One region of the Gracilibacillus sp. JCM 18860 genome, then DNA from elsewhere that is predicted to be linked to it. Evidence: riboswitches for the same ligand, from Rfam matches in the RefSeq annotation. Region 1 holds a riboswitch; each other region holds the start of a gene.
What was found. A riboswitch is a leader RNA that binds a small molecule or an ion and turns the genes downstream of it on or off. The one in region 1 is predicted to bind thiamine pyrophosphate.
Positions count from the first base shown of each region.

Region 2: it holds a riboswitch for thiamine pyrophosphate, as region 1 does, so the genes downstream of both, ACZ5R4_RS07210 (thiamine phosphate synthase) here and thiD (bifunctional hydroxymethylpyrimidine kinase/phosphomethylpyrimidine kinase) in region 1, are expected to answer to the same signal.
Region 3: it holds a riboswitch for thiamine pyrophosphate, as region 1 does, so the genes downstream of both, ACZ5R4_RS06100 (ABC transporter substrate-binding protein) here and thiD (bifunctional hydroxymethylpyrimidine kinase/phosphomethylpyrimidine kinase) in region 1, are expected to answer to the same signal.
Region 4: it holds a riboswitch for thiamine pyrophosphate, as region 1 does, so the genes downstream of both, tenA (thiaminase II) here and thiD (bifunctional hydroxymethylpyrimidine kinase/phosphomethylpyrimidine kinase) in region 1, are expected to answer to the same signal.

Region 1 covers NZ_AP043868.1:1,945,504-1,950,724, reverse strand. Annotated here, with positions in the region: gene ACZ5R4_RS09970 (helix-turn-helix domain-containing protein) at 1-464, shown strand, start outside; partial or broken gene ACZ5R4_RS09965 (IS3 family transposase) at 422-1,255, shown strand; gene ACZ5R4_RS09960 (hypothetical protein) at 1,498-1,812, opposite strand; gene ACZ5R4_RS09955 (CynX/NimT family MFS transporter) at 1,926-3,104, opposite strand; gene lepB (signal peptidase I) at 3,290-3,838, shown strand; TPP riboswitch at 3,903-4,011, shown strand; gene thiD (bifunctional hydroxymethylpyrimidine kinase/phosphomethylpyrimidine kinase) at 4,105-4,929, shown strand; gene thiM (hydroxyethylthiazole kinase) at 4,929-5,221, shown strand, end outside.
Region 2 covers NZ_AP043868.1:1,381,274-1,386,494, reverse strand. Annotated here, with positions in the region: gene ACZ5R4_RS07220 (amidohydrolase) at 1-670, opposite strand, end outside; gene ACZ5R4_RS07215 (ferritin-like domain-containing protein) at 850-1,293, opposite strand; TPP riboswitch at 1,431-1,530, shown strand; gene ACZ5R4_RS07210 (thiamine phosphate synthase) at 1,645-2,268, shown strand; gene thiO (glycine oxidase ThiO) at 2,261-3,385, shown strand; gene thiS (sulfur carrier protein ThiS) at 3,401-3,604, shown strand; gene ACZ5R4_RS07195 (thiazole synthase) at 3,608-4,378, shown strand; gene ACZ5R4_RS07190 (ThiF family adenylyltransferase) at 4,368-5,221, shown strand, end outside.
Region 3 covers NZ_AP043868.1:1,169,197-1,174,417, reverse strand. Annotated here, with positions in the region: gene ACZ5R4_RS06110 (metal ABC transporter solute-binding protein, Zn/Mn family) at 1-916, shown strand, start outside; gene wrbA (NAD(P)H:quinone oxidoreductase) at 1,125-1,724, shown strand; TPP riboswitch at 1,960-2,069, shown strand; gene ACZ5R4_RS06100 (ABC transporter substrate-binding protein) at 2,188-3,132, shown strand; gene ACZ5R4_RS06095 (MTH1187 family thiamine-binding protein) at 3,148-3,441, shown strand; gene ACZ5R4_RS06090 (ABC transporter permease) at 3,485-4,231, shown strand; gene ACZ5R4_RS06085 (ABC transporter ATP-binding protein) at 4,234-4,968, shown strand; gene ACZ5R4_RS06080 (TatD family hydrolase) at 4,973-5,221, shown strand, end outside.
Region 4 covers NZ_AP043868.1:445,778-450,998, forward strand. Annotated here, with positions in the region: gene ACZ5R4_RS02295 (alpha/beta hydrolase) at 1-45, shown strand, start outside; gene ACZ5R4_RS02300 (hypothetical protein) at 72-209, shown strand; gene ACZ5R4_RS02305 (YaiI/YqxD family protein) at 214-660, opposite strand; gene ACZ5R4_RS02310 (M20 family metallopeptidase) at 762-1,925, shown strand; gene dapA (4-hydroxy-tetrahydrodipicolinate synthase) at 2,009-2,899, opposite strand; lysine riboswitch at 3,092-3,273, opposite strand; TPP riboswitch at 3,453-3,559, shown strand; gene tenA (thiaminase II) at 3,639-4,328, shown strand; gene ACZ5R4_RS02325 (ECF transporter S component) at 4,321-4,911, shown strand; gene ACZ5R4_RS02330 (ABC transporter ATP-binding protein) at 4,916-5,221, shown strand, end outside.

The DNA of each region.
Region 1 (5,221 bases):
ATACTGTAAGAAGTTGGATCATCAAGTATACTAGAGGGGAAAAGAATCGGAGTTATTCTCCCAAACCCGAGGTGTATACGATGAAGAGTCGAAAAACGACACAAGAAGAGAGAATTGAAATCGTCAAAGATTGTTTAAATACTGGTTTATTGTATAAGGAAACAGCTAAAAAATATCAAGTTTCTTATAATAATGTTTATTCATGGGTTCAAAAGTACAAAGAGCATGGCCCTGACGGGCTGGTAGATGGACGAGGTCGCGGAAAGCCAGACAAGATCCAAACAGATGAAGAAAAGTTACGAACGGAAATTGAGGCATTAAAAGCACGAAATGAGTACCTTGAAACAGAGAATACTGCGTTAAAAAAGTTAGAAGAAGAGGAAAGAGAGTTGATGTTACGCAAACGCGGCATGAGGCCGAATACCAAACCATTAAAAAACTCGAAAAAAAGGGATTCAAAATAACCATACTTTGTGAAGCATTAGGTGTGAGTCGCTCGGGTTATTATAAGTGGTTCCATCGGAAACCAACAAAAACAGAGAAGCGCTTAAGACACTTGAGCGCTTGCATTCAAAAGATATATGACGAACATAAAGGGATTTATGGTTATCGTCGAATCACGATCTATCTCAACCACTTCCTTAACGCTCAAGTGAATCATAAATGTGTGTACCGCTTGATGCGCTTAGTAGGCTTAAAAGCCGTTATCCGTCGGAAACGTTACAACTATAGACCACATAAACCGCAACACGTGGCTGAAAATGTCCTAAATAGAGAATTTCAAGCAGAGTATAACGCGATGGAGGTCTTATTAACAGATGTCACTGAATTTAAGTACGGAGTTCATTCGAAAGCTTATTTAAGTGCCGTCTTAGATTATGGTGAAAATAAAATTGTAGCCTATAAATTATCCCGACATAATAACAATGCCTTAGTACGAGATACGATTACTCAGATTAAAGATACCATTATACCAGCGAAAACATTATTTCATAGTGATCGCGGCTTTCAATATACGTCCCATGGATTTAAACGTTTTGTGGAAGAACACCAGATTACCCAAAGCATGTCGCGTGTTGGTAAATGCATTGATAACGGTCCGATGGAAAACTTTTGGGGGATCATCAAGGAAGAGATGTATCGACTAACCACTCATAACACATTTGAGGAATTAGAAAAAGATATTGAGGCTTATATTGAATTTTATAATACAAAGCGCGTGACGTTGAAGATGGGGTTAAGAATTCCAGCATAAAAAAGCCATGCATGGAAACCATACATGGCACAAAATATTTTGTTTATTTACCTGTCTACTTGACAGGGGGCAGTTCAAGGTGAAGGGCCTTTTTAGTTATTGTTTATTTTGAAAAAGATCCTGAAATGCATGGAAAACCTCTATCCCTTGATATACAAATAGGGAAATAGCTGTTATAGAAAACATTCCGATCATAATAAAACGCGCCCAAAGCATGAAACCTCCTCCTCTCCTTCTTAAACTTATCCTTTAAGAGAGAGGTGGGTGATCAAATAATTTGATTGACACATTTTTGGAATGAGTTTTCTTTCTCTTATCTCTGTACTCGCAGTTCCGTTTGAAGTTAATACAATCGAAATCAGAATCGAACTCCAAATAAATGCTGATAGAATGAATAGTGAATTATCTGGTTGAAAATCAGTCTTCGAAACGGAATGATCTGCGACATCCATACTATGCTCCATCACGAGCACAGGGTGCATCGCTCCTGTTGAAATCGGGAGCATGCCATGAATAAGAATAGTGAACAAGAAGATGAGGGCAACATATTTTTTCAATTCTAATCCCTCCATTTTTAAACCATTCTCATTATATGTTCATTATACGCTTCAGATGACAATTCGTAAAGCAAGTGAAAGATCGGAGTCTAATCAATTAGATAAGCTTCACCTTATAAAACATATTTGTTGCGACTAGCACCAATACCAAAGCCAATCATTACGATCGTTACAAGGATAATGGCCATAAGAGAATTATCCCAGCTTCCAGTAAGATCAAATAATAATCCAACGATAATTGGTCCTACAGAAGCTAAAAGGTATCCAAATGACTGGGCCATCCCTGATAACTCTGCAGCTTGTCTGGCATTTTTTGTCCGTAGACCTAGAAGTGCTAATGCTAAGCTAATACTAGAGCCTAACGTAAAACCGATAAGCGTGATCGAAATTGTTGTTAGGATGATGGATGAGTGAAATAGTAACCCAATATAGCCGATAACTCCTGCACTACCGAAACCAAGAACGAGACTTCTTTGATTCTTTAATTTACCAGCAATAATAGGGGTAAGAAAGGTTGCTGGAAGACTTATAAATTGCATATAGGCGACAAACCAACCGGCAGTTGATGGTAAAAATCCATCTGCGATCAGAATCTCAGAAAGCCATGAAATCGTCACATAAAATAAGAAGGATTGAAGCCCCATAAATATGGTAACCTGCCAAGCAATACCAGATTTGAGCATCTTTCTAGCACTAGGCTCATATAGTTTTAAATCCTTTTCAGCTGGGGTGTTCTTCATCACAAATAGCCAAATAGCTATTCCAATTATTGTTATAACACTCCAGCTTGCCAGGGACAACTTCCAGCCGAGATCTATACCAGATGTTAGTGGGACACTGAGACCAGATCCAGCTGCTGCAAATGTAGACATACAGGTTGTATATACTCCTGTCATGATACCAATTTTACTAGGAAAGCTCCCTTTTATGAGACTCGGAAGAATAACGTTAATGATCGCAATACCAACGCCAACCAACGTGGTTCCGAGATAGAGAAGAGCGATTGTTGCAATGGATCGGATCCAAATTCCACTCATTAAAATAATTAATCCAATCAGTAATGCACGCATATTTCCAATTCGATTTGCTAACCTTGGTGCAATTGGAGACATGAAGGCAAATGCCAGTAGTGGTAGACTAGTAATGAACCCTACGCTCCAGTTACTAAGGGATAAATCATCACGAATCATACCTATTATAGGTCCAACCGATGTAATGGCAGGACGTAAATTGAAGGAAAGTATAATAATTCCAATGATTAAAAGCACTGTCTTTTTTTTAGTTAACTGCATTGATTTTCACCTGTTTCATAAGTTTTAATATCTATTCACATACAAATTATGTTAATATAATAGAAGAACACCTTATCTATCTTCGTAATTCATAGATAGAAAAATGGTAAGCTAATACCCTATAAAGGATAGCACAAAAACTTTATAAAAAAAATTTCCTTAGTTCAGACGAAAGAAGGTTACCTATGGATAACAAATTTATATCAGAATTACTCTCATGGTTAAAAGCACTATTAATAGCAGTAGTTATTGTTCTAGTTTGTCGCCATTTTTTATTCACTCCATCTATTGTTAAGGGTGAGTCCATGATGCCTAATTTACAGGATGGGGATCGCATTATTTTAAGTAAGATAAGTGAAATAGAGCGATTTGACGAAATAGCTTTCGAAGCCCCGGACTCTGAAGATAATTATGTTAAAAGAGTAATTGGTATTCCAGGTGATAGTATCGAAATGAAAAATGACCATTTATTCATAAACGGCAAGGAATATAAAGAAGATTACTTGACAGCATACAAAGAAACGCTACCTGAAGGGGAAAGCTTAACGAATGATTTTACCCTCTATAATTTGACAGGTGAAGAAACAGTTCCTGATGGGAAATTCTTTGTGCTTGGAGATAATCGTCGTGTGAGCAAGGATAGTCGCTCCTTTGGATTCATTGATGAGGAATCCATTATTGGAGATGTGAAAATGAGAATCTGGCCACTCGATTCGATTGGGTGGATCAACTAGACATATATATCGCTTTCTTGACAGAATGGAACTCACATGTTTTATTAGAATTAATTGAATACAAAAATTCCACTAGGGGTGCCATCGGAATGGCTGAGATAAGAATAGTTCTTCTTGATCCCTTTGAACCTGAACTAGTTAAAGCTGGCGGAGGGAAGTGGAGTCGGTCAAAAGTGATAGATTGATGTAATAAATAACCGCTCCATTTATATAAGGGGCGGTTTTTTTATTTCCCTTCATTTCGTAAAAAGAGAGGAGAAAGGTTTATGTCCAATCAAATAGTAAGTGCAGTAACGATAGCCGGTACAGATCCTTCTGGTGGTGCAGGGATCCAAGCAGATCTAAAAACATTTCAGGAAAGAGAAGTCTATGGAATGAGTGTCATTACATCGGTTGTCGCACAAAACACTAAGGGGGTAAAGGCAGTAGAGCATCTCCCCATTGATTTTATAGAAAAACAGTTTGATGCGGTATGGGAGGACATTACCCCACATGCCGTCAAGACTGGAATGATTGCTACCATTGAGATGATGGAGCTCATTGCAAAAAAACTTACAAACAGTAAAATCCCATTTGTTATTGATCCAGTGATGATTGCTAAAAGTGGTGATCCATTAATGGAAGAGAAGTCTCGCGAGGTTATTCGGGATATACTCCTACCACTTGCAACGGTTGTTACGCCAAACGTACCAGAAGCAGAGTTTCTAGTAGGTTTTTCCATCAACTCACAAAAGGACACTGAAAAAGCAGCCAAAGTGTTGGTCCATCAATTAGGGGCAAAAGCGGCTGTAGTGAAAGGTGGACATCTTGATGGCGATGCGAAGGATGTATTATATGATGGGGCTCAATTTGATTATTTCAGTACGAAAAGAATCGATACACCTCACACCCACGGAACAGGCTGTACGTTCTCAGCAGCCATTACGGCCGAGCTAGCTAAAGGTAAATCAATTAACGAAGCGGTGGGGCTTGGAAAAGAATTTATTACAGATGCTATTCAACATTCTCTGTTACTAGGCAAAGGGAATGGCCCAACTAATCATTGGGGATATCGACTAAAAGGATTACCAAATAGAGGAGAAATGGAATAATGAAGCTAACACAGATTCAACTATTGCGGGAAAAACAACCATTAATTCATAATATTACCAACCAAGTAGTGATGAACTTTACAGCAAATGGCTTATATGCAATAGGTGCATCACCTGTTATGGCGCATGCTAAAGAAGAAGTAGAGGAAATGGCTCAAATAGCGGATGCGGTCGTTTTAAATATTGGTACATTGACGCAAGATCAGGTGGATGCCATGATCCTTGCAGGTAAATCAGCTAATAAAGCGGGAGTGCCCGTCGTTTTAGATCCAGTAGGTGTAGGAGCAACTAC
Region 2 (5,221 bases), 560 kb from region 1:
TAATAATTTGCTGAAGATTTGCGATTAATTGGGAACCTATCACGATAGGATCCTTTGTTTGATGTGGAATACCTCCATGACCACCGGTTCCATTAATTTTAATCGTAAACTTATCGGCAGCAGCCATAAAATTTCCAGGTGCTGTCTGCACAACTCCATATGGCGTATTTGTCCATAAGTGTGTTCCAAATACAAGCTCCACCTCATCTAATATTCCTGTATCAATCATTGGTTTTGCGCCCCCAGGTGCGACTTCCTCAGCATGCTGATGGATAAAAACAATTTTGCCAGGAATAACTTCTTTATATTGTTTAAATATTTTCGCAATGGTTAACAGTGTCGTAGTATGACCATCGTGGCCACAGGCGTGCATCACACCTTGACTTTTGGAACGATATTCCACCTTTTTTTCATCTTGGATGGGAAGTCCATCAAAATCTGCTCGCAATGCGATGGTCTTACCAGGTTTGCCTCCAGTTAGTGTAGCGACAACACCGTTTCCACCGACATTTGCTTGGTATGGTATTTCTAGTCTCTGATAGTGCTCTGCAATAAAGGCAGCGGTTTTGTATTCATAAAAGGAAAGCTCAGGGTATTGATGCAAATATCTTCGCATATTTACCATCTCATCATAATGTTGGTCTATTTCTATAAAAAGATTGTTTAGCATATATGCATCATCCTCTTACATTTTTTCTCATTATATCACAGTATTCTAGATGTGCATGGTGACTCAAGCTAAAAAAAATAACCCGAGCTTGTGAGCCCGGGCTAACATTAATCTATATAAAAAGGGGGGTATTTACATTTTAGAAAAGCATAAAGGCATCGCAAGAAGTCAGGTTTTTCCTAAAAGAAGCTTTTATCAGCTAGAAGTCTTTGCGTTTCTTCTTTATGTCCTGTTTCATCTGCGATCATATCGTCTAATTTAACGACAAGCTCTGTAAAACCTAATTCTTCTGCTTGTTGTTTCCTTTTTTCATAGCGTTCAATTGTCTCGGTTTCTGCTTTTAATGTTGCTTCAAGCATTGCTCTTACATCTGTTAATTGTTCTACTTTAGCTGGTGTCGTAGTTGGAGTCCCGCCTAATGTTTTGATCTTGTCTGACAAATATAGGGCATGTCCAATCTCATCATCAATCTCATCTTCAAAGAAAGGCTTTAATAAGGAGCGATACAACCCAGATACTACAGATGCATGATAGGTATACATAATAGTAGAAGCATATTCATTCGCTAAGTCTACATTTAATCCATCAATTAATTCTTGTAATTTTTTTTCATCTTGTGCCATGTTAGCTAACATCCTTTCACGTTTTAATCTTCCATTATATGTCTACCCTTAAATTTTAAAATTAAACATATAAAAACTACCTTATTGGCAAATCCGTGAATCTATGCTATTCTTTTCCTGTAAGCAACTAACTTCATAACGAACACTAGGGGAGCCTTTAAGGCTGAGACGGATTATTTCGGACCCTTTGAACCTGATCTGGTTAACACTAGCGTAGGGAAGTGGTAGAAAAGCTTTGCATGATTTTTAGCATAATCAAGCCACTTGTCTTTATTAGATAAGTGGCTATTTACGTTTCAATTTAAGTTTTTCTTCCATTTCCCATTGCGTGTGACAAAGGAGTGAAAGATTTTGATCGAGAAACATCTGCACTTAATATCTAATGGGAATTTTTCTAACCAACATCTCCCTATCCTTAAAGAAATCCAACATGATATTGACTTTCTCCATATTAGAGAAAAAGAAAAAACTGCAAAACAATTAATGGATTCTATTAATTCATTAATAGGGATTGGGTTCCCTCTATCCAAAATCATCATAAATGATCGGATCGATGTAGCATACATGATGAGGTGCGCTGGGGTGCAGCTTGCTTACCATAGTGCTTGTGTATCTGCAGTAAAAAAACATTTTCCATCCATGTTATGTGGGAAATCTGTTCATTCCGTAAAAGAGGCAAAGCGAGCAGAAGAAGAAGGTGCAGATTTTTTGTTGTATGGACATATTTTTGCTAGTAATTCTAAACCTAACCAGGTTCCAAAAGGATTAATTGCACTTAATAGGTTAATAGACAGTGTTGCAATTCCAGTTTATGCAATCGGCGGAATAACTCCAGCTCTAGCACGGGATATACTGAAATGTAATGCGAGTGGCATTGCGATTATGTCTGGAATATGGGAGGCAGCTCAACCTCTTCAAGCTGTAAAGGCATACCGGAAAGTGTTGAAGGAAGCAAGGAGGGATAGGTATGAATAATTATGATCAAATCATTGTCGGTGCTGGTGTCATAGGTTGCTCAATTGCGTATCAATTAACGAAAAGGGGGTATAACGTTTTAGTATTGGAACAAAACAAAATAGGATGTGAGGCATCAAGTGCTGCTGCTGGAATGCTCGGAGCACAAGCGGAATTTTCAGAGGATTCTCCTTTGTTTCGATTTGCAAGAGATAGTCGCTCCCTTTTTCCAGGGTTAGCAACAGAGCTAAAGGATCAAAGTGACGTGGATATCCATTATATGAACAATGGGATGTATAAGCTTGCCTTCCATGAAAAGGAATGGCAGCAATTAGAGGAAATCGCTCGTTTCCAAGTTGATGCAGGCGAAGAGGCATATATTTTAGGGCGTGATGAGGTAGTTAAGGAACTAAAAAATATTACCTCTCATTTTCTAACAGCATTATACTTACCGAATGACGGTCAGGTGTCAGCACCAGATCTAACAAAAGCATTTGCTCTTGCTGCAAGAAACAATGGAGCAACAATAAAGGAATATACGGCTGTAACTAAACTTCTGATCAAAGATGGGCAAGTTCAAGGAGTAAGAGCAAATCAATGTTGTTATTATGCAGATCAAATAATATTGGCAACAGGAGTAGGTGGAAATCATTTGCTTCCTTTTTTAACAGATCCGTATATTATTTCACCTGTAAAAGGGGAGTGCTTATCGATAATCACAGAAGAGCTGAAGGTAGAATCAACAATAGTTACCAATGGCTGTTATCTCGTTCCTAAGAGTAAGCAAAGAATCATCATTGGTGCGACTTCTATGCCTAACGATTGGGATAAAGAAGTGCGTGTTGAAGGGATTTATCAATTATTAACTCGTGCTCAAAAGATTTTGCCATGTTTGAAGAAGGCAAAAATGGAAGGCTTTTGGTCGGGATTACGACCACAATCAGCAGATGGCTTCCCTTTTCTAGGAGAAGTACCCGATATAGCAGGTTTATATATGGCAAATGCTCACTTTAGAAATGGTATTTTGCTTTCACCTATTACGGGTGAGTTTATGGCCGATTTAATAGAAGGAAAAGAAGTAAAGGCAGCATATAAGGAGAATTTTTCTCTTCATCGATTTCAAAAAGCATTTACATGAAGGTAGGTGAAATGATTGAAGCTTTTGGTCAATGGAAATGATTTAACAGTTAATAGCAGTGTGAATAGCATACAGCAATTGATCGAACATTTAGAGCTAAGGAACAAATCTTTGATTGTAGAACATAACCAGCAAATATTGAAAAAAGAGGACCATGAGAAGACTATCATAAACGATGGTGACAGAATCGAAATCGTTCATTTTGTAGGAGGAGGATGAGCAATGCTTACAATAGGAAAGTATCAATTTAACTCACGATTATTTTTAGGAACAGGTAAATTCTCGGATTTTGATGTGCAGAAAAAAGCGGTGGAGGTGTCCCAAACAGAAGTATTAACCTTCTCTGTTCGGAGAATGAATATTTTTGATCCAAACCAACCCAATTTTCTTGAAAAAATCGACCTTGAAAAATTTACTTTCTTGCCAAATACAGCAGGAGCAAGTAATGCAGAAGAGGCAGTTCGAATCGCTAAATTAGCTGATGCTTCAGGGTTATGTGATATGGTGAAAGTAGAGGTTATTGGATGCTCCAAAACATTGCTCCCAGATCCAGTAGAAACATTAAAAGCAACAGAAGCTCTATTGACAGAAGGCTTCACTGTATTGCCATATACCTCGGATGATGTTGTACTAGCACGTAAATTAGAGGAATTAGGTGCTCACGCTATTATGCCAGGAGCTTCTCCAATTGGAAGTGGCCAAGGCATTGTAAATCCATTAAACTTGCAATTTATAATCGAACAAGCAAAGGTCCCAGTTATCGTGGACGCAGGTATTGGCTCACCTAGTGATGCAGCGTTAGCAATGGAATTAGGAGCAGATGGTGTTTTGTTAAATACGGCAGTTTCTGGGGCGGATAATCCAGTACAAATGGCAGAGGCTATGCGGCTAGCGATTGACGCAGGAAGACTCGGCTATACAGCAGGTAGGATAGAAAAGAAGAATTATGCTGTAGCCAGTAGTCCTAAGGATGGGATAAGTGTTGGAAGCTAGTCGTTATAGTAGACAAATATTGTTTGAGCCAATCGGGGAAGAGGGGCAATTGCGACTTTCTAAAAGCCATGTACTTATCATTGGGGTAGGTGCCTTAGGATCTATTAGTGCAGAGACATTGACACGTGCTGGAGTTGGAAAATTAACCTTGGTAGATCGTGACTATGTGGAAGAGAGTAATTTGCAGAGACAGCAGCTGTTCACTGAAAAGGATGTAATCAATCAAACTCCAAAGGCAATTGCTGCTAAGGAACGCTTAGAGTCGATTAATCATTTGGTCAAAATTGACGCAATGGTGATGGATGCAGATGTCAGTAAGCTGGAACAAATCATACCAAAGGTTCACTTAGTCATTGATGCGACCGATAATTTTGAAACCCGTTTGCTTATAAATGACCTTTGTCAAAAATATCGAAAGCCATGGATTTATGGTGGCTGTGTTGCTAGCTATGGCATCACATTTACCGTTTTACCTAATGAAACCCCATGCTTACAATGCCTAATGAAACATATTCCACAGGATGGCGCAACCTGCGATACTGTTGGTATTGTTAGCCCTGTAGTACAAATGGTCGTATCTCATCAAATGATCGAGGCATTCAAGATTTTAACTGGTAACAAGCAACAATTATCAGGAAAACTAATAGCGTTTGATCTATGGCAAAATCAGCGAATGGAGTTAGCAGTCGAATCTTTAAGAAAGAAAGATTGCCCATCGTGCTCCGAAAATAAACAGTTTCCAAATCTTTCTTATGAGCAACAATTAAAAACCGCCGTTTTATGTGGAAGAAATACGGTTCAAATTCGTTCCCCACATAAACAAGTACATTTAGAAGAAATCGC
Region 3 (5,221 bases), 780 kb from region 1:
TGGAGAAAGTGATGACAGTCTGTCGATCTATACAACACTTTATCCATTAGCATATTTTGCAGACGAAATTGGAGGAGATGACGTAGAGGTTTCCACTATATTACCTGCTGGTGCTGATCCGCATAATTTCGAACCAACCTCTAAAATGATGGTTGAGATTGCTACTGCGGACTTATTTGTTTTTAATGGTGCTAATTTAGAAGCGTACGCAGGTGAGATAGAAGAAGCCTTGCAAGGAGAAGATGTAAAAATGATAGAAGCAGCAGAGGGGATTGATTTAGAGGAACATGTTCATGAACATGAACATGATCATGGTGATGAAGAAGGACATGACCACGAACACTCCCACGAAACCGAAGAGGCGCATGATCATGCAGGCCATGATCATGGTGATGTGGATCCACACGTATGGTTAGATCCAATAAAAGCGGTACAGCTCGCAGAGAATATTAAGGATGCACTTGTGGAGATTAGACCTGAACAAAAGGAAAGCTATGAAGAAAACTTTCAAGATTTAGAAGAAAGGCTAACAGCACTTGATCAAAGCTTCCATGAGCAATTAGAACAATCTGACAACAAAGAAATCCTAGTAACACATGCTGCATACGGATATTGGGAACAAGGCTATGGAATAGAACAAATTGCGATTTCTGGATTATCACCAACCGATGAACCATCACAAAAGCAGCTGGAAGAAATTATTCATCAAGTTGATGAGAAAGGAATTAAATATTTGTTGTTTGAGCAAAATGTAGAGCCTAAAGTTGCAAAGGTGATTCAAAATGAAGCTAATATTGAGTCACTCCAATTACACAATTTATCTGTATTAACGGAAGAAGATATAGAGAAGGAAGAGAATTATTTCACATTAATGGAACGAAATCTAGAGGTTTTGGAACAAGCGCTTCATTATTAATGAAAGTTAACCATTAGGAAATATTAAGATTATATGCTTAAATATTTCCTAATGGTTATTATTTCTTTACTTGTTGAAAGCCTGTTCGGATAGTTCCACTTAGTCATAAGCAATTGTCTTGAATTAGAGATAATTACTTGATATGCTATGTAGGCCTAGAAGTTTGAACTAGGCATGCAAAAAGGAAGGAAAGAAGGAGTTTTAGGATATGGTAAAAGTAGCAGTAATTTATTATAGTTCAACTGGAACCAATTATCAACTTGCTAATTGGGCAGCAGAAGCGGTGAAAGCAGCAGATGCTGAGGTAAGAGTGGTGCGTGCGCAAGAGACGGCGCCAGAGGCTGCAGTAGCTTCTAATCCAGCTTGGAAACAGCATTTAGAGGAAACTCAACATGTCCCTGTAGCAACCTCTGATGATATAGAATGGGCAGATGCGATTATTTTCAGTATTCCGACTAGATTTGGAAATGTTCCATCTCAAATGAAGCAATTTATTGATTCACAAGGCGGATTATGGGCTGCAGGAAAAACGATGAATAAAGTAGTAACAGCCATGTCTTCTGCTTCTAATGCGCATGGTGGTCATGAGGGAACCTTATTACATTTATATACCTCTATGATGCACTGGGGTGCGATCATCGTCCCTCCTGGATATACAAATGAATGTATCTATGGGGCAGGCGGAAACCCTTATGGAACTAGTGTCACACAAACTCCAGATGGTAAAATGCTGGAGGATGTAGAAGCAGCAGTGAAGCACCAAGCAACTCGTGTAGTGGAAGTAGCTTCAAAAATAGTTCAATCATAATTGTAGAAGGCAGATCTTCAGCAATGAAGGTCTGCTTTTTTTTGCACGTTAGGAAGATATAAAATTTCTACACAGCAGAAGCTTCGACCAAGTTTTTTAAGGTAACAAGTAAAAAAAACTAGGTACTTGTTAAAGTAGAGAGAATGCCTCGTTTTTTTCATATCTCCAATGAAGTACACAAAACTTGAATAATTACGATAAATATGTCAAAGTATGAATGTGATAGCAATAAGATATGGACATGTAGGGGGACTGGTGTTGCCAGTTGAGATTGTATCCGGAAGATACTGACCCTTAGAACCTGATCTGGTTAGCACCAGCGTAGGGAACATATGGAATTATGAATCTATATGCGCTCTAGGCTTCTGTCTAGAGCGCTTTTTCTATATGTATCCCTTAAAAACGACATAAGGGGGAAATCAAATTGAACAAACTATTAGTTGTCTTAGCATGTATGTTTTTTATGTTAACAGGATGTGGCCAAGACTCTTCTCAAACAGACAAACAGAATTTAACAGAAGTCACGTTTGTTTTGGATTGGACACCGAATACAAATCATACCGGATTATATGTCGCCCAAGCAAAGGGTTATTTTGAGGAAGAGGGATTAAATGTCAATATTGTGCTTCCGGGTGAAGCAGGTGCTGATCAAACGGTAGCTGCAGGGAAGGCCGATTTTGGAATAAGTGCACAGGAGGCGGTTACTGAAGCAAGAGTACAGGATATTCCGATTGTATCGATAGCAGCTGTTATTCAACATAATACTTCTGGTTTTGCGGCCCCAGTAGAGAAAGGAATCCAATCCCCTGCCGATTTTGCCGGAAAGACATATGGAGGCTGGGGTGCACCAGTGGAATCAGCAGTAATCGATTCCTTGATGAAACAAGAGGGTGCATCCGTAGATGATGTTACCATTACGAATATTGGCAATACCGACTTTTTTACTGCAGTTGAGCGAGATGTAGATTTTGCCTGGATTTACTATGGTTGGACTGGTGTTGAAGCAGAGCTTCGTGGTATCGACCTAGATATGCTCTACTTAACCGATTATTCAGAAAAACTAGATTACTATACTCCTGTTATCACAACAAATGAAACAATGCTAGAAGAGAATTCTGAAACGGTTCGTTCATTGTTAGCAGCAGTAACTAAGGGTTATCAATATGCTATCAGTCATCCAGCTGAAGCAGCAGATATATTAATAGATAAAGTACCCGATTTAGACCCAGAATTGGTAAAAGCAAGTCAAGAATGGCTCTCTCCAAAATATCAGGACGATGCTACAAGATGGGGAGAACAACGTCCAGAGGTTTGGAGAAATTATTCTGATTGGATGTTCGAAAATGGTCTATTAGAAAGGGAGCTAGACGTAGAATCAGCGTTTACAAATGAATTTTTACCTGAATAAAAAGGAGAGAGAAAAATGGCAAATGCATTAGTGAGTATTCAAATTATCCCGAAAACACCAAATGGGGAAGATGTGATTCCATTTGTAGATGCAGCAATTGAGGTAATCGAGGCTGCTGGAGTGAAGTACCAAGTGAATCCATTAGAAACAACAATGGAAGGGGAGCTATCTGCACTACTAGTGATTATTGAAAAAATGAATCAACGTATGCTAGATATGGGCTGTACGAGCAACATATCCCAAATTAAAATTTATACAAGGGCGGACAATCAGGCGTCTATGGAAAAATTAACAGAGAAATATCACTAAAGTAGTGGAAACAACATAACAGAGTAAGGACGGTGTTGAGCACATGATAAAAAAATCATGGCTTCCTATCTCAGTGATTGCGATAATGCTTTTTATCTGGGAGCTATCGACGAGAATCTTTCAAATACCAGATTGGATACTACCAGCACCCACTGTCATTATACAGGAGGCACTTAACAACTGGCCGAACTATAGTCATCATATCTTCTCAACAATTCAACTAACGATACTCGGTTTGGTTATGGGGATAGTGGTTGGACTAACGGTAGCGGTTATTCTACATTTGTTGCCAAAGGTGAGAGAAGCAGTATATCCAATTATGATCCTTTCACAAAATGTTCCAATTATAGTGTTGGCACCACTACTCGTGATTTGGTTTGGTTTTGGCATGACACCAAAGCTATTGATTATAATCCTTGTGTGTTTTTTTCCGATTGCAGTAGCTACGATTGATGGATTGAGACAAACTTCGCCAGAGCTTATTCATTATATGAAAATGACAGGTGCGACCAAGCAACAGATTTTTAGAAAGTTAGAGCTACCACACGCTTTGCCTGCTATATTTTCAGGACTAAAGATTTCAGCAACCTATAGTGTGATGGGGGCCGTCATCTCAGAATGGTTAGGAGCCAATCAAGGTATTGGGGTTTATATGACATTAGCATCCTCCTCATTCCGAACAGATAGAGTATTTGTAGCGATATTATTTATCATGATATTATGCTTATTCTTTTTTGCGATCATTTTAATCTGTGAAAAAGCTTTGATCAAATGGAGAAAGGAGGGGTAGGCTTGAGCACATTACAAATTAATCACTTAACGAAAAGCTTTGAACCACATACCATTATTCAAGATTTGAATCTAGTGGTAAATGAAGGAGAATTTGTGTCATTACTAGGTCCATCTGGAAGTGGAAAGAGTACGATTTTTCATTTAATTGGAGGCTTGTATGAGCCAGATCAAGGAACCATTCTCTTAAACGGCGAAAATATTATCGGAAAGAAAGGTGCCATTAGCTATATGCCTCAAAGTCCTTCCCTTTTTCCGTGGCGTACGATTCTTGAAAATGTAGTATTGGCCGCAGAGCTTTTTGAAAGACCTGATAAACGAAAGGCAAAGAAAATGTTAAAACGTGCAGGACTTCATGATTATATTGATGCTTATCCTCATCAGCTTTCTGGTGGGATGCAGCAACGAGTAGCTTTTGTTAGAAGCTTATTAAGTCCACAATCCTTTATTTGTCTAGATGAACCTTTTTCTGCGCTAGATGAGTTTACTAGGGTAGATATGCAGAAATGGCTATTATCCATCTGGGAGGAAGAACGTCCTTCGGTTTTATTTGTTACACATAATATTGAAGAAGCAATTTTTTTATCCGATCGCATTCTAGTCTTAGGCGAACGCCCAGCAAAAGTAACCGAAGAGGTTCATATCCCTTTTGAACGACCTCGAACAGATCGCTTACTTTTATCACCTGAATTATTAGAAATAAAGAAACGAATTTACAGAATATTAAGGGGCTCATAAACTGATGATTGATGCACATATTCACCTTGACTGGTATAAAAAGGAAGAACGGGAAACTATCCTAAAGGACTTAAAGGATAAAAGGATTGCAGGTCTTATCGCCATTTCAAGTGACTTAGCATCTTGCAAAAAAGTATTGTCATTATCTCAGAAAAACAAGCTAGTTTTTCCTGCTTTAGGATGGCACCCTGAGCAGTCATTGCCAGATGAGAAAGAATTAGCTGAATTGGAAGAGTTAATCAGAAAACACCAT
Region 4 (5,221 bases), 1.5 Mb from region 1:
GAAGAATGTATTAGTTGGCTTGATACATACATAAAACCATCATAAATAGTCAACAGGAAGGAGTTATTTGCATGACAAAAGTAAAAATGCTTGTCCAAACCACTTACAAAAACGAATTGCTGAGGGAAGGGAAAGTGTACGATATTCCTGATGACACAGCAAAACGTTGGATTATTAGTAAAATTGCACAAAAATATGAAGAGAAATAAGTTTCTAACAAGATGTTTGAATGAGCTTTCGCAATTGATGGCGGAAGCTTTCTTTTTGATCATTGCTTAGCTTCTTCGGACCTTTTGTTCGCAATCCTGCTTTTCTAGCTTTTGCTTTTAAATGTCTTTCTTCTAACATTTGGTCGATTTTTTTCTTGGAATATAGGAAGCCAATATGATGAATGACATAACAATTTTTTTCTAATCCTAAAGCAGCAAGACCATAATCTTGTGTTACTATGATATCCTTCGCTTTTGCCATGCCTATGATTCGGTAGTCCACTGCATCAGAACCTGTGTCAACATAGGTTACCTTAACAAAAGACGGATAGTCTTGGTGGCTGTAGTGGCTGTAGCTTCGAACTAAATGAACGGTTATATTCTTTCCTATTACTTCCTCTAATATTGTATCCACAACAGGGCATGCATCTGCATCCACGTAAATTTCCATATGAACCTTCCTCTCCATAAATTGATTTTAAGAATAGTATAGCAATTTTGTAGTGGTTATAGTATTATTTTCTTATTATAAGTGGAAAGTCAGGGTATAGGATGAACGATTATTTAGAAAAACAACAAGAAAATATGCTTTATTTACTAGAACAATTGGTCAATATAGATAGTGGGACTTCTGACAAAGCAGGGGTGGATAGGATAGGGGCATTAATGGCAACATTATATCGAGCCTTAGGGCTAAAGGTTAATGTATTTCCGGAAGCTGATTATGGAAACCATTTAGTTGTAAGGGCTTCCCAACAACATAAACCAACTATCCTAATTATTACACATATGGACACAGTTTTTGAAAAAGGAACGGCAAAATTGCGTCCATTTCTAGTGAAAGACAACCGTGCATATGGACCTGGTGTTATTGACATGAAAGCAAGTCTCGTTGCTGTCTATTTTGCAATGAAAGCTTTGAAGGAAATAAAAAGTAAGGCCTTCTATGATGTAGAAATTTTATTAACTAGTGATGAAGAAATTGGTTCAGTTACTTCGAAATCGTTGATTGAATCCCATGCCAAGGATAAAAAATTTGCTTTAGTGATGGAGCCAGCTCGAAAAAATGGTGCTATTGTGTCAGCTAGAAGAGGGAAGGCTCATTATACATTGGAGGTATTTGGGAAGGCAGCTCATTCTGGTATCGAACCAGAAAAAGGGAGAAGTGCGATAGAGGAGCTTGCTCATAAAATTATTCAATTACATGATATTACCGATGAAGAGAAAGGTATTCATGTCAATGTCGGGATCATTGAAGGAGGTAGCTCTGTTAATACTATATCTGACCATGCTTCTGCGGAGATTGATGTAAGATTTCGAAAACAGGAGCAAGCGGATCAAATTGAGCAGAAGATAGAAGACATTACCTCTCATGCAGATATTGAAGGAACAAAGGTACGATTAGAAGGGGAGATTAACCGTCCTCCAATGGAGAAAACGGCGAAAACCGAAAGTCTTCTTCGTATTATCCGCAAGGTAGGGGATGAGCTTCACATAAAGATAACAGACACCGAAACTGGTGGTGGTTCAGATGCTTCTTTTACTGCGGCGATCGGAATACCAACGGTTGATGGATTGGGACCAGTGGGTGGAAATGCACACCGTGAGGATGAATATTTAGAAATAGATTCATTCTTACCTAGAACAATCTTGTTAGCAGAAGTGATAAAACAATTACATCGAAAAATAAATCAAACGAAAAAGCCACAATCATGAATGATATGCTCCCCTTTAAGTAGACAGGTTAAAAATAAAAAATCTGTTACTTGAGGGGAGTATTTTTATGTCCAATAGATCCTTTATCCTACAAAATAATTCTTTTGCAGATAATGTAAATCCTGATGTAATGTATTCAATTCTTCTTCGTCTAAAGGTATGAGTGGAAGTCTTACGGAGCCAACATCCATTCCAAGCATGGCTAATGCTGATTTAACGGGTACGGGATTTGGTGCTTTAAACAATGCTTTCATGATCGGTAATAGCTCTTGATGTAGACGTGCTGCCTTCTTCGGGTTCCCTGTTTGATATTGTGTAATCATCTCCTTCATTTCATTCCCAATAATATGGGAGGAAACCGAGATAATTCCTCTTCCACCTATTGCAAGCATTGGTAGTGTTAGACTATCATCTCCACTATAAAGAGAAAAATCTTCAGATGTTTCATGAATGATTCTCGTCATGGCATCTAAATCACCACTAGCTTCTTTTACAGCTACTATGTTTTTGATTTTGGCTAATTCAATAATAGTTTCAGGTAATAGATTCACACTCGAACGTCCTGGAATGTTATATAACATAACTGGTAAGGTAGTTGCTTTAGCGATAGCTTCAAAGTGTGCATACATCCCAGCCTGTGATGGCTTGTTGTAATACGGAGTAACAAGCATTACGGCATCGACACCTAACATTTCGGCTTGTTTTGTTAACTCGATGGATGCTTGTGTATTATTCGAACCAGTACCTGCTATAACAGGAATCCGTTTATTCACAACTTTTACAGTAAATTGAAGGAGAGAAAGAATTTCGTCTTTGGATAATGTTGGTGATTCTCCTGTTGTACCAGCGACTACTAATCCTTCTGTTCCATTACTAATTAAATAATTAATTAAATGTTCTGCTTTGTTAAAATCAATTTGTCCGTTTTGATCAAATGGTGTGACCATTGCTGTTACGACACGTCCAAAATTCATTTTAGCCTTCACCTCTATTCATATTTTTAAAACAATTTCGCTACGTAAAATGAATAGAGCTTATCCCATCATCAAACCTTTTTGGAAAACTAATAACAGATCATTAAGTTTTCGCCTAATAACTATCAGGTTAGACAGCAAAAAATGCAACAATGAAAGGGTATCATTGTTGCACCGTTATTTGATAATGATGCGTGAGATAGCCCTCCATATAGCTTCTTCGACTATATGACAGCCCGACATTTCTTAAATGAAGGACCAGTGACTAAGATGATGCATTCCTAATCACTTCGGCAAATCCCCCTTTCTGTAATCATCACAGGCGACATCTCCTCCGATTACATACTAATGGTCATTGCACCTCTATTCTCAAACTATTCAATTGTTTTAAATGTTGGTTACTACTATAACAAAGTTTATCCATAGATGCAATAGATAAAAAGTTTAAAAGATGAATAGAAAATAATGGATTCTCTCTTATTGAAACAAATTTAAAGAATAGCTTGACAAACTGGAAAAATTTGATATAGTTATACACGAATTAAATAAAAACGCATTCCACTAGGGGTGTCTTCTAAAGACTGAGATTAAAGTTTTACTTTAAGACCCTTAGAACCTGATCTGGTTTATACCAGCGTAGGGAAGTGGTACGATATCCGTTATTTTCTGCAGGTATAACCACTATCCTTACGTATTTGGTAGGATAGTGGTTTTTGTGTTTCCTGGGAGGAGAAGAAAAATGAAATTTTCAGAAAAACTAAGAAAGGAAGTAGACCCTATTTGGCAGGAGAGCTTCCAGCATCCATTTGTCCAAGGAATTGGAGAGGGAACATTACCGGTAGAGAACTTTAAGTACTATGTCCTACAGGATGCTTATTATTTATCCCATTTTGCAAAAGTTCAAGCACTCGGTGCAGCTAAAGCAAATTCTTTTGAAACGACAAACCGAATGGCCGCACATGCCCAAAGCACTTATGAAGCAGAACATGCGTTACATGAATCATTTACAGAGATTTTAGGGATTACGGAGGAAGAGATCAAAGCATTTCAGCCTTCTCCAACTGCTTATGCCTACACCTCTCATTTATATCGAGCAGCATATGACGGGCATTTAGGGGATGTGATTGCAGCTATTCTACCGTGTTATTGGCTTTATTATGAGGTTGGAGAGGTTTTGAAGAATTGTACTCCAGATCATCCTGTTTATCAAAAATGGATTTCAACTTATGGCGGAGAGTGGTTCAAGCGGTCAGTGGAGGAACAAATTAATCGGTTAGATGAAATTGCTTTATCCGTTACAGATTCAGATCTAGAAAGAATGAAACAGCACTTTGTCATAAGTAGTCGTTATGAACTTATGTTCTGGGAGATGGCCTATCAACTTGAATCCTGGCAATCAATAGGAAGAAAAGAGGGAAAATATGTTTAAAAAGCTAACACTTACCGATATTCTTGTTACAGTTGTTATTGCATTAGTCTTCAGTGTCATATATAAAATCTGGGGACCCCTCTATAGCGCGGTTTCGGTTTTAGGCTTGCATATCGATCAATTGCTGTACGGAATGTGGTTTATGGCGGCAACCGTTGCATTTTTAATTATTCGTAAGCCTGGCGTCGCTTTGTTAGCAGAATTGGCTGCTGCACAAGGAGAATTCTTATTTGGTGGTCAATGGGGTATTTCATTATTATTATACGGCCTCGTTCAAGGGCTAGGTTGTGAAATTATATTCGCTATTTTCCGTTACCGAAGCTATCATATTTTGGTCATGTGCTTAGCTGCAGTTGGTGCGGCAATCGGCTCTTTATGGCTCGATATTTATTATGGGTATATCACGGAATTAGCTTTATGGAATCTGAGTTTGCTCGTTTTTGCTAGAATATTGGGGTCTATCGTAATCACAGGAATCTTTGCATACTACCTAGTAAATGCATTAGAAAAAACGGGAGTAACAAGACTAGTTCGACCATTGTCCAACAAGCATTACGAAGCGCTAGATGAGGAGATTAGGTGAAAGAATGAGTACCATTGCTATCGAAAAACTACGTGTAAAATTTCCTGAAGAGGAATCCTTTTTATTTAAGGATTTCTCTCTCTCCATTCGAAAAGGGGAAAAAGTACTCATCCTTGGTCCTTCAGGATCGGGAAAATCGACTTTATTAAAAATTTTATCAGGGTTGGTGCCAAAATCGATGGAAATCCCCATTAAATATACATCACGAGAGCTCTCAAATTCCTGGGGTTTTGTCTTTCAAGATCCGGATTCTCAATTTTGTATGCCCTATGTCGATGAAGAGCTTGGTTTTGTGTTAGAAAATCTCGGG